3 regions of the Pseudomonas kitaguniensis genome follow, and region 3 is predicted to be linked to each of the others. Evidence: predicted binding sites of a transcription regulator. Region 3 holds the regulator's gene; each other region holds the start of a gene.

Region 1 (4,169 bases), on a different contig from region 3:
CATCAAAGGACATTTCTGATGCCAGTATTCATCAGCTACCGTCACACCGACCGTGCGCAAGCAATGGCCATTAATGCACAGTTAACACGGGCCAATATCAAGACTTATCTTGATGTACTGGATGCTGAATCACATACCACCGACGATATTACCAGCGTCATCACTCGACGCATTACCGAGTGCACTCATCTTCTGGCGGTAGTGTCCGAACACACCGCGCGATCCTGGTGGGTGCCGTTTGAAATTGGTGAGGCTACGATCAGTAATCGACGAATTTGCTCTTTCAAGACGGGCGCCAGTGAACTGCCTCTGTACTTGGATAAATGGCCTAAGCTAACCAGTGAGAACGACGTTAATTTTTTTATCGAGGCCTACCGCGAAGAGGCAACGACCAAGCGCTCAGTGATGTTGGACTCGGTCAACGAATCCACGCGCAGCGTCTATAAGCAGAACGCCGATCTTTTTCACAGCCAGCTCAAAAATCGAGTTCGTCGCGGATACTAATAACAACCACCCATAAAAAGGCCGCGATGATCGCGGCCTTTTTATGGGTGGCTTACGGTTTCGGCGCGGGCGCCGTGGGGTCTTTCACGCCGCCATCATCAAACAGGTTCAGCTTCTGCCGCAGCTCGTGGGCTGGCAGCGGCTCTTGGCCAGGCGGGATGGCGTTCGGGTCGACTGGCACTTCGCCTGGCGCACCACTGCCCTGGGGCGCAGGCGGGGCCGAGCTTTGATCGCCTTCGATCGCACGTTGGGCCTTTTTGGTCAGCACCACAATATCGATGCGACGGTTGATCGGGTTGAACGGCTCTTTGGGATCAAACAGCTGCGAAGAAGCAAAACCGACCACGCGCGCTACTTGCGGGTCCGGATAGCTACCCGCTACCAGCGCACGCCGGGCGGCGTTGGCGCGGTTGGCCGAGAGCTCCCAGTTACCGAAGTCGCCCTGGCCGGCATACGGCTTGGCGTCGGTGTGGCCGCTGATGCTGATTTTGTTGGGCACCGCTTTGATGGTGTCGGCCATGGCCAGCAGGATGTCTTCAAAGTACGGCTTCAGGCGCGCGCTGCCGGAGTCGAACATCGGCCGGTTAGCGGCGTCGGTGATCTGAATGCGCAAGCCTTCCGGGGTGATTTCGAAGGAAATCTGGTCCTTGAACTTCAGCAACTGCGGATTTTCTTCAACCTTGGTCTGCAATTCCTTCAGCAGCAACTCCAGGCGTTCCTGCTCGACTTGCTCGGCCATCGCCTCGACGGTGTCGCGCTCGACCGGGATTTTCTCCTGCGGTGAGTCGGTCTTGACCTCCGGGTTGATGGTGCGCTCAGGCGCCAACTGCGGCGAGCCGCCCAAGTCGATCACAAAGGGCGTGCCGCTTTCCGAGAAGCCAATCGGGTCTTTGAAGTAACCGGCGATGGCGATCTTTTGTTCAGGCGTGGCGGTAGACATCAGCCACAGCACCAGGAAGAACGCCATCATTGCCGTGGCAAAGTCGGCGAAGGCGATTTTCCAGGCACCGCCATGGTGCCCCGCAGCGAAGCGCTTGACGCGCTTGATGATTATCGGCTGGTTGTTTTCCATGGTTTAGCGACCGCGAACCGCTTGTTCCAGTTCGGCAAAGCTTGGGCGATGCTTGGGGTACAAAACCTTGCGACCAAATTCTACCGCCAGCGACGGCGGCACGCCGGACGCAGAGGCGACCAGGCTGGCTTTGATCGACTCATACAGGTTGATTTCTTCCTTGGCGTCGTGCGCCAGGGACGTGGCCAATGGGCCGAAGAAGCCATAGGCCGCGAGAATACCGAAGAACGTACCCACCAGGGCCGCGCCCACGTGCATACCGATTGCGGCCTGATCGCCCTCCCCCAAAGAGGCCATGGTGACCACGATACCGAGTACCGCCGCAACAATACCGAAACCCGGCATGCCGTCGGCAACACCGGTCACCGCATGCGAGGGATGCTCCAACTCTTCCTTCAAGCTGAACAACTCCATGTCGAACAGGCCTTCCAGCTCGTGCGGGGCCATGTTGCCGGACGACATGATGCGCAGGTAGTCACAGATGTAGGCGGTCATGCGCTCATCTTTGAGCACTGCCGGGTACTTGGTGAAAATCGGGCTGGCAGCGGCGTCTTCGATGTCGCCTTCAATGGCCATCATGCCTTCGCGGCGGCTTTTGTTGAGGATCTCGTAGACCAGGCTCAACACCTCCAGATAGAAGGTGTGGGAGAAGCGCGAGCCGAACATGCTCAGCGACTTCTTGATCACGTGCATGGTCATGTAGCCGGGGTTGGCCTGCAAGAATGCGCCAAACGCGGCACCGCCGATAATCAGCACCTCGAAAGGCTGGATCAGCGCTGCAATTTTACCGTGGGACAGAACATAGCCACCAAGCACACTTGCGATGACGACGATGATGCCGATAATTTTAGCCATAGGGGATGAGTACTTGCGCCGTCGGGTTCATGGACATATTTGGAAGAACTGAAAACTCTTGTTCTACTTATCGGCAAAACTGCGCCAGACTATAGCCCGTTAAGGCGAAAAGCCAGTTCGGCCCATAACGGGCGTGTTGACCGCAAGTGATGATCGCGCCCCAATCATGGCTATTGAAACGACAGTCCCAACTGCAAAACCCACCACACTCGCCGCTTGGATCAAGCGCCTGGACGACGTGCTGTTGCCCGTTCCCCAAGCCAGCCACGAGCGCGTGTGCAAAGCCATTCGCGACAGCCGCAGCTCGTTACGCGACATCGCCGAGCTGATGCAGAACAGCCCGGCGCTGGTGCTCAGCGTGATGCGCGAGGCCAACAGCCACACCCACGGCAGCTTGGCAGACCCTGCGGAAAACCTCGAAGTGGCGCTTAACCGGCTTGGCCTCAAACGCGCCGAGGAATTATTGGCGCGCCTGCCGTCGGTGCCGGAAAAAGACATCCCCGTGGCCTTGCGCCAGCTGCTGCTAATAAGCCAGCACGCCTCCCAGCAAGCCAGCGGTTTGTTCGCCAGCCGCCTGGCGCGTTTGTGGCAAGACATTCATTGGGGCAGCCTGCTGTTTTTGTCACCGCTGTGGCCGATGGCTGTCGCCTACCCCAAGCTCCTGGAAGAATGGGAACTGCGGGTCATCCATAAAAGCGAGTCAGCGCGCAAGGTCGAGCTGGAGTTGTTCGGCGTGCGCCTGCTGGACCTGTGCATCGGCCTGACCGAAAGCTGGCACCTGCCAATTTGGGTCTCCCAAGGCTACAACCTGCTGCTGAGCGAGCAGCGCTTGCTGGTCAAGGCGCTGCACATTGCCCGTGAAGATGACGCGCTACGCCACCAACAGTTGCTCGACGCCGAACCCAACCTGCGCCGCTGGCTGAACCAGCCGGCGAATACCGTGCTGCTGGCCAACGGCCTGGCGATGTCGGCGCAAGAATCCTGGACCTGCCCGCACACCGAGCGCTGGCAATACCTCACCGCGCTGTACCTGCAACAGCCGTTGAGTGAAGTGCAGCAACAGGTTCACCAGCAAGCGGTGACCAGCGCGCGCACCACGCTGATGCCTGACCTTTGGCACCCGGCGTTGTCGCTGATCTGGCCGTGGCATGTGCAGAAGGTGCATCGCGGCCTGTTGCCGGCAGCCCCGCCGACTGCCGAAGCTCTCGCCGTGTGGCGCAAACGCTGCACCGAGTTGCTGGTGGAGCCGAGCCGCTTTGCCAACGCGATGCACCTGACGACGTGCGCCAAAGAAGCCTTGGTCGCCAGTGGCATGCAGCGGGTGTTGCTGTTCATGGCGGACCGCGCCTTGAGCACCTTGCGTGTGCATCAAGCGGATGGCTTGCCCAAGGCTGCCGCCAACTTGAGCCTGGACGTGGTCAACAGCACGCTGTTGCAGCGTTTACTCGAAAAGCCCGCGCAAGTGCGCTTGAACCCCGACAACCACGCACAGTTCGCGGCACTGTTGCCGCCAACCCTGCGCCGCCTGTTTACCGGCGAACACCTGCTGCTGCGCTCGTTGAGCTGTAACGGCCGCGTGGTGATGCTGATGGTGGCCGACCAGGGCGGTGGGCCGTTCTCGGAAACCACTGTGCAAGCCTTCGGCAAAACCGCCCAATGCATCGAAAAAGCCCTGCACTGCTTTACCAACCGCAGCGCCTGATGCTTGCGTTACAATCGCCGCTTTTAATCGCCAACC
Region 2 (4,169 bases), on a different contig from region 3:
TTGAGCGCCAACAGGTTGGTCTGTTCGGCAATGGAGGTGATCACGCCAACAATCCCGCCAATTTCCTGCGAGCGCTGGCCGAGGGTGTTGATCACTGTGGCGGTGCTGTTCAATGCGGCAGCGATATGTTCCAGAGACGATGACGCCTCTTGCATCGAGGTACGGCCAATACGGGTTTGCTGTGCGTTTTCCTGCGCCAGCCGTTCGGTGTTGCCCATGTTATCGGCGATGTTCAGCGAGGTGGCGCTGAACTCTTCTACCGCGCCCGCCATGCTGGTGATTTCACCGGACTGCTGCTCCATGCCGTCATACGCGCCGCCGGACAAACCGGACAACGCCCGGGCACGGCTGTTGACCTCTTCGGCCGCCGTGCGGATATGCGACACCATGGTCGACAGCGCTTCGCCCATCTGGTTGAAGCTGCGCGCCAGTTGGCCGATTTCGTCATGGCTGGACACATTCAGGCGTGCGCTCAAGTCACCGGCGCCGAGGGCTTCGGCTTGGCGCACGAGGTCACTCAAGGGCTGCAATTTACTGCGCAGCAACCAGACCGCCGCGCCCACCGCGATCAACATCGCCAGCACGCTACCGATCACCAGGCGAATACCGACGGCCCAGGTAACCTCGCGGATTTCGGATTTCGGCATGCTCGCTACCACCGCCCACGGGCCGCCTTCGAACGGCACCGAGACGCTGTAGAAGTCTTCGTTTTTGTCGCTCCAGAAGCGGCCTTCGCCGGGCTTGCTGGCCAAATCGAGCATCAACGGAATCGCTTGGTCGAGTGCCTGCACGCCTGCGGGCGGCACCAGCCAGCGCTTCTGCTCGTCCAACAGGGCCAGGGAACCGGTCTGGCCGATACGGAAGCGCTTGAGGTTGTCGAATTGCACGTTCTGCGCGTTGGTGTAGTCGAAGCCGACAAACAGCACCGCGATCACTTTGCCGGCCGCATCACGTACCGGCGTGTACTGGGTCATGTAGGAGCGGTCGAACAATACCGCGCGGCCCACGTAACTCTGCCCGCCGAGCAGGCGCTGATAAGCCGGGTGCTGGTGGTCGAGGACGGTGCCGATGGCGCGGCTGCCATCCTGTTTGGTCAACGAGGTGCTCACGCGAATAAAGTCTTCGCCGCTGCGCACAAACACCGTGGCCACGCCGCCGGAGGTCTCCTTGAATTCATCGACCTCAGCGAAATCGTTGTTCAGCAGGTTGCTGCCCAGGAACAGGCTCGGGGTCTGTGTGCCGGCCACTGCCACCGGCTGGTCCACGCGCACACTCAAACCTGCGCCGAAGCGCTTTTCAAACAGCCCGCTCAAACGCTGAGTACTCTCGCGCAAGGTGCTGTGGAAGGTATTGAGCTGGTCGGCGAGCAAGCGCGCCTCGCTGGCCAAGTGTTCCTGGCGAATGTCGAGGTTGGCGGAGTCAAGGGAACGCAGCGCGAAAACCGTACTGCCGCTGATAACGACAGCCAGAATAACGGCCAGTGCGAGACCTAATTGTGAGGCGATCCTAGCGCGGGGTTGAGACATGACAGCTCCTGGCCGAGGCCAGGATCATCCTGATCTCATAGCATTACGGCAAATTATCTAGTGAAAAACGTTGGCGCATGGTTGCTCCAACACACCTGCTTCGGCGGGTGCGGGGAATACTTGAGCGATTCAGGGGGGCATAACGCATGCGATTACACCAGAAATTAGAAAAAGTTCAATCCAGACGATCAACGCTGGGCAATTCCATGGCGTTAACCTCACCCTGAAGAAACTCCGCCAACCGCCGTAAACGCTCACCGCCAGGGCGGGTTTTTGGCCACACCAGGTAGTAATTCTCGCCACTTGCCACGGCGGTCGGCCACGGCAGGCTTAATCTGCCTTGGGCCACGTCTTCGGCCACCATCAACAGGTCGCCCATGGACACGCCGTAACCGCGCGCGGCGGCAATCATGCCCAGTTCGAGGGTGTCGAACACCTGCCCGCCCTTGAGCGACACATGAGACGAAAGCCCCATGCGCTGCAGCCAATTGCGCCAATCGCGGCGGTCGGGCGTCGGGTGTAACAATTCGGCAGTCGCCAGCCGCGCGGCATCCCACGGCCCGTCACTGAGCAGGTTCGGCGCCCCGACCGGTATCAACAGTTCCGGGAACAGGTAGCAGGCTTCCCAGTCCGCCGGGAAATGCCCGTAGCTGAGCAGCACGGCGCAATCGAACGGTTCTTGATTAAAGTCCACTTCATCCACGCTCATCCACGCGCTGGTGAGTTGCACTTCATTGCCTGGTTGCAAGGCACGGAAGCGACTGAGCCGCGCCAGCAACCAGCGCATGGTCAGGGTCGACGGCGCCTTCATGCGCAGGATGTGGTCCTCGGTGTTCAGGGTATCGCAGGCCCGCTCCAGCGCCGCGAAGCCTTCGCGCACGCCGGGCAACAGCAAGCGCGCCGCTTCGGTGAGTTGCAAGTTGCGGCCGCTGCGCTGAAACAGGCGGCAGGCGAAGTGTTCTTCGAGCGTGCGGATATGTCGGCTGACCGCACTTTGCGTGATCGACAGTTCCGCCGCCGCCCGAGTGAACGAGTTGTGCCGTGACGCGGCCTCGAAGGCGCGCAAGGCATACAGCGGAGGGAGACGGCGGGGCATAAAAGCCTCCTGACAGAGCAATAACCAACCCTACCAGAATCTGCAGGCATGAGTTTTAGTCATGCGAACGATCGCTTTTATCCTTTTGTGTAATGCGTCAGGAGCGCCGAGAATCAAGCCTTCCTAAACCTTCTGACTTTTTGAGCGTGATGAACATGCAGCATCCGGTGCGTACCGAACTCTGGGCCATTCTGCGGCTGTCGGGGCCGTTGATTGCCTCACAGTTGGCGCACATGCTGATGGTGCTGACCGACACGCTGATGATGGCCCGCCTGAGCCCCGAAGCCTTGGCGGGCGGCGGCTTGGGCGCGGCGAGTTATTCGTTCGTGGCGATTTTTTGCATCGGCGTGATCGCGGCCGTTGGCACGCTGGTGGCGATTCGTCATGGCGCTGGCGACATTCAAGCCGCGACGCGCCTGACCCAAGCCGGGCTGTGGCTGGCCTGGCTGATGGCGATTGGCGCCGCGCTATTGCTGTGGAACCTCAAACCCGTGCTGCTGATGTTTGGCCAGACCGAAACCAACGTGCACGCGGCGGGGCAATTTCTGACGATTTTGCCATTCGCCCTGCCCGGCTACCTGACCTTCATGGCGTTGCGCGGGTTTACCAGCGCTATCGGCAAGGCCACACCGGTGATGGTGATCAGCCTGTGCGGCACGGTGCTCAACTACTTGCTCAACCATGCGCTGATCGAAGGCATGTTCGGCCTGCCCAAACTGGGTTTGATGGGCATTGGCCTGGTCACGGCGATTGTCGCCAACTGCATGGCCCTGGCGCTGATGTGGTACATCCGCATTGACCGCGCTTACGCGGCCTACCCGCTCGGCAAAGGCCTGTTGCGCCTCAATACGCACTATTTGCGCGAGCTGTGGCGGCTGGGCCTGCCGATTGGTGGCACCTACGCGGTGGAAGTCGGGTTGTTCGCCTTCGCGGCGCTGTGCATGGGCACCATGGGCAGTACGCAATTGGCCGCGCACCAGATCGCCCTGCAAATTGTCTCGGTGGCGTTCATGGTGCCGGCGGGCATGTCCTACGCAATAACCATGCGCATCGGCCAGCATTACGGCGCCGGGCAATTGCTTCAGGCACGCATGGCCGGACGCGTCGGCATAGGCTTTGGCGCGGTGGTGATGCTGGGGTTTGCGGCGGTGTTTTGGCTGTGTTCCGACGCGCTGATCGGGCTGTTCCTCGACCACAACGACCCGGCCTTTCACGATGTCATCGTGCTTGCCGTGAGCTTGCTGGCCGTTGCGGCCTGGTTTGAACTGTTCGACGGCGTGCAGACCATCGCCATGGGCTGCATTCGCGGGCTGAAAGACGCCAAAACCACCTTCCTGGTGGGCTTGGGCTGTTACTGGCTCATCGGCGCACCCGCCGCGTGGTTGATGGCCTTTACCTTGGGTTGGGGGCCAACCGGCGTGTGGTGGGGCCTGGCGCTGGGCCTGGCCTGCGCGGCAGTCAGCCTGACGTGGGCGTTTGAGGCGAAGATGAAGCGCATGATTCGCCAGGAGCCGGACGTTCGCACTGCATTCCAAACCATGCAACCT
Region 3 (4,169 bases):
TCGGTAATCTCGTTGCTGGCAGCGGCAGGAGCAGCAGCAGGCGCTTGCGACTGGGCGGCAGGTGGCGCCACCGCGTCGGCCGCGAACTGGCCTTTGCCGTGCAACTGGTCGAGCAGCGATTCGAACTCAGCGTCGGTAATGTCTTCGCTGGTCGGCGCTGCAGACGCAGTGGCAGGCGCAGTAGCCGCTTGTGGCGCTTCAGCTTCAGCCTTGACCGCGCTGAGGGAGTTGAGCAGTTGCTCGAACTCGCTGTCCGTCACGTCTGCTTCAGGCTCAGCCACAGGCTCTGGCGCTTGCACCACCGGCGCAGCCGTGGTGTCGGCAGGCTCTGCCAGGCGCGCCAGGGCGGCCAGCAGTTCCGGGGTAGCCGCAGTGATCGGCGCACGTTCGCGCACTTCACTGAACATGCCGTTGACCGCATCCAATGCTTCGAGAATCACGTCCATCAGTTCCGAGTCGACGTGCCGCTCACCCTTGCGCAGGATGTCGAAAACGTTCTCGGCGATGTGACAGCACTCCACCAGCTCATGGAGCTGGAGGAAGCCGGCGCCCCCTTTTACAGTATGAAAACCGCGAAAAATTGCATTGAGCAGGTTCGCATCATCCGGTCGGCTTTCCAGCTCGACCAGTTGTTCGGACAGTTGCTCTAAAATTTCGCCGGCCTCTACAAGGAAATCCTGAAGGATCTCTTCATCGGCGCCGAAGCTCATGTGGGTGCTCCTTAGAAGCCTAAACTGGATAACAGGTCATCAACATCATCTTGACCTGACATAACGTCTTCACGTTTATCGGCATGAATCTGCGGACCTTCACCCTTGGCGAGATGTTTTTGTGGATCTTTTTCCGAGAGGATCGATTCGCGGTCATGTTCGATGCCGGCGAAACGATCAACCTGGCCTGCCATAAGCACCAATTTGAGCAAGTTGCTTTCCACCTCGGTGACCAATTGGGTCACACGCTTGATCACCTGACCGGTGAGGTCCTGGTAATCCTGGGCCAGCAGAATGTCATTGAGGTTGCTGGAAACCGTACGGCTTTCCTGTTCGCTGCGCGTCAGAAACCCGTCGACCCTGCGGGCCAATTCACGAAACTCTTCAGCACCCAGTTCCCGACGCATGAAACGGCCCCAGTCAACGCTGAGGGCTTGCGCTTCGGTGGCCATGCCATTGACCAGGGGCGTGGCGTTTTCAACCAGGTCCATGGTGCGGTTGGCCGCCGCCTCAGTCAGTCTGACCACGTAGGACAGGCGTTCTGTGGCATCGGTAATTTGTGATATTTCTTCAGCCTGGGGCATGTGCGGGTCAATTTGAAAATTGACGATTGCACTGTGCAGCTCGCGCGTGAGCTTGCCCACTTCCTGGTACAGGCCGCGATCACGGGTCTGGTTAAGCTCATGGATCAACTGCACCGCGTCGCCGAAGTGGCCTTTTTCAAGGCTGTCGACCAACTGGTGAGCATGCTTTTTCAGGGTCGACTCAAAGTCGCCCAGTGACGTTTCTTTATGCTCCATAGCTCCCCCGTGGCAGCATCACTGACCGATTCGTTCGAAGATTTTTTCAATCTTCTCTTTCAAGGCCAGTGCAGTGAATGGCTTAACCACGTAACCGTTGACCCCAGCTTGAGCGGCTTCAATGATCTGCTCACGCTTGGCTTCGGCGGTGACCATCAACACAGGCAAGCTGCGCAGTTTTTCGTCCGCGCGCACATGGCGCAGCAGGTCGATACCGGTCATGCCTGGCATGTTCCAGTCGGTTACCAGAAAGTCGATGCTCCCGCTGTTGAGGATCGGAATCGCCGTAATGCCGTCATCCGCCTCGACCGTGTTTGTGAACCCAAGGTCACGCAACAGGTTTTTTATGATCCGCCGCATCGTTGAGAAGTCATCAACGATGAGGATTTTCATGTTCTTGTCCAATTCGACCTCCAAGCAGTCTTAAACGCGCCCAGCACCTGGACGCGCCATTTCAATCAACAGGCGTTACACAAAAAGGACTGCCGGGGCACCACGGAACGAATCCGCGAAAGGCGTTACACCTTTCGCCTGGTTGCGCTGCAGTGTCCCCACACTGCCTGTCAGCGCGCGCGCCACTCTCCCAATCGCCCCCGCAAGCGGGCCGCGCACTGGCTATGCAGTTGGCTGACACGCGATTCGCTGACCCCCAGGACCTCACCGATTTCCTTGAGGTTCAGCTCTTCGTCGTAGTACAGCGCCAACACCAGCCGCTCACGCTCCGGCAAATTGGCAATTGCTTCAGCCAACGCACCCTGAAAACGTTCATCTTCCAGGTCGCGCGACGGTTCGAGATGAGCACTCGCGCCGTCCTCGTGCAGCCCTTCGTGTTCGCCGTCCTGCAACAGGTCGTCGAAACTGAACAGGCGGCTGCCCAAGGTATCGTTCAGAATCCCGTAATAATCATCGAGACTCAATTGGAGTTCGGCCGCAACTTCATGATCTTTAGCGTCACGACCGGTTTTTGCTTCAATTGAGCGAATTGCGTCACTGACCATGCGTGTATTGCGGTGTACCGAACGCGGCGCCCAATCCCCTTTACGCACTTCATCGAGCATCGCGCCGCGAATACGAATACCCGCGTACGTCTCGAAACTCGCGCCTTTGCTCGCGTCGTATTTGGTCGACACTTCGAGCAGGCCGATCATGCCGGCCTGGATGAGGTCTTCAACCTGCACGCTGGCAGGCAGGCGTGCCAGCAAGTGGTAAGCAATGCGTTTGACCAAGGGCGCATAGCGCTCGATCAACTCGCCCTGGCTGTCACGTGCCGACTTTTTGTAAAGGTTGTAGCCGCTGGATGTCATAGCACCGGACCTGCGCTCGTGTGATGCACCAATCGCTCGACGAAAAACTCCAAATGCCCGCGCGGGTTGGCGGGCAGCGGCCAGGTATCGACCTTCTGGGCAATCGCCTTGAACGCCAAAGCGCACTTCGAACGAGGGAATGCTTCATAGACTGCACGCTGCTTTTGCACAGCCTTGCGCACACACTCGTCATAGGGAACTGCGCCGACGTATTGTAAGGCGACATCCAGGAAGCGATCCGTGACTTTGGTCAACTTGGCGAACAGGTTGCGCCCTTCCTGCGGGCTTTGGGCCATGTTGGCCAGCACGCGGAAGCGGTTCATGCCGTAGTCACGGTTCAGCAGCTTGATCAGCGCGTAGGCGTCGGTGATCGACGTCGGTTCGTCGCACACCACCAGCAATACTTCCTGGGCGGCCCGCACGAAGCTGACCACGGACTCGCCGATGCCGGCAGCGGTGTCGATCACCAGCACGTCGAGGTTGTCGCCAATGTCACTGAACGCCTGGATCAGGCCGGCATGCTGCGCCGGGCTCAGGTGCACCATGCTCTGTGTGCCGGAGGCGGCCGGCACGATGCGAATCCCGCCGGGGCCTTGCAGCAGCACATCGCGCAGCTCACATCGGCCTTCGATCACGTCGGCAAGCGTGTGTTTGGGTGTCAGCCCCAGCAGAACGTCGACGTTCGCCAGCCCCAGGTCAGCATCCAGCAGCATGACGCGACGGCCAAGCTCTGCCAGGGCCAGGGACAAATTCACTGACACGTTAGTTTTTCCGACGCCACCTTTGCCGCCGGTCACCGCGATCACCTGTACGGGATGCATGCTGCCCATTTTATTTCTTTACCTTGTCTTGCTTAGACGCAGGCTACATGGCTTGGCCGCGTGAATCGCTTGCAGACCATCGATGTAGATACATTTCACGGTGTTCATCCTGCCTTAACCAACCCGTTTTGCGGGGTTGTGGTAGAGGTCGGCGAACATGTCGGCCATCGCTTCCTCGCTAGGCTCTTCTTGCATTTGCACGCTGACTGCGCGGCTGACCAACTGATGACGGCGCGGCAGATGTAAATCATCCGGGATCCGCGGCCCGTCGGTCAGGTAAGCAACCGGTAACTCATGACTGATGGCCAGGCTCAACACTTCACCCAGGCTCGCCGTTTCGTCGAGTTTGGTGAGGATGCAGCCCGCCAGGCCGCAGCGTTTGTAACTATGGTACGCAGCGGTAAGAACCTGTTTCTGGCTGGTGGTTGCAAGCACCAGGTAATTTTTTGACTTGATGCCGCGACCGGCCAGGCTTTCAAGCTGCATGCGCAACGCAGGGTCACTGGCTTGCAGGCCGGCGGTATCGATCAACAC

What was found. The regulator FliA, encoded in region 3, starts transcription of late flagellar genes. The targets are predictions, from matches to a motif close to CTAAAGTTTNNNNNNNNNNNGCCGNTAA.
Region 1: a site for FliA is predicted at 2,499-2,526, ahead of motA (flagellar motor stator protein MotA). Genes of this name have one in related genera too.
Region 2: a site for FliA is predicted at 1,624-1,651, ahead of ACOZK9_RS11955 (methyl-accepting chemotaxis protein). Genes of this name have one in related genera too.

What each region holds. Positions count from the first base shown of each region.
Region 1 is NZ_JBLZPT010000016.1:117,969-122,137, forward strand. Features, by position in the region: gene ACOZK9_RS19380 (caspase family protein) at 1-19, shown strand, start outside; gene ACOZK9_RS19385 (toll/interleukin-1 receptor domain-containing protein) at 19-504, shown strand; gene motB (flagellar motor protein MotB) at 557-1,576, opposite strand; gene motA (flagellar motor stator protein MotA) at 1,580-2,431, opposite strand; gene ACOZK9_RS19400 (HDOD domain-containing protein) at 2,598-4,133, shown strand.
Region 2 is NZ_JBLZPT010000007.1:105,046-109,214, reverse strand. Features, by position in the region: gene ACOZK9_RS11955 (methyl-accepting chemotaxis protein) at 1-1,526, opposite strand, end outside; gene ACOZK9_RS11950 (LysR substrate-binding domain-containing protein) at 1,702-2,622, opposite strand; gene ACOZK9_RS11945 (NorM family multidrug efflux MATE transporter) at 2,772-4,169, shown strand, end outside.
Region 3 is NZ_JBLZPT010000027.1:57,701-61,869, reverse strand. Features, by position in the region: gene ACOZK9_RS23910 (chemotaxis protein CheA) at 1-710, opposite strand, end outside; gene ACOZK9_RS23905 (protein phosphatase CheZ) at 722-1,510, opposite strand; gene ACOZK9_RS23900 (chemotaxis response regulator CheY) at 1,529-1,903, opposite strand; gene fliA (RNA polymerase sigma factor FliA) at 2,074-2,814, opposite strand; gene fleN (flagellar synthesis regulator FleN) at 2,811-3,644, opposite strand; gene flhF (flagellar biosynthesis GTPase FlhF) at 3,750-4,169, opposite strand, start outside.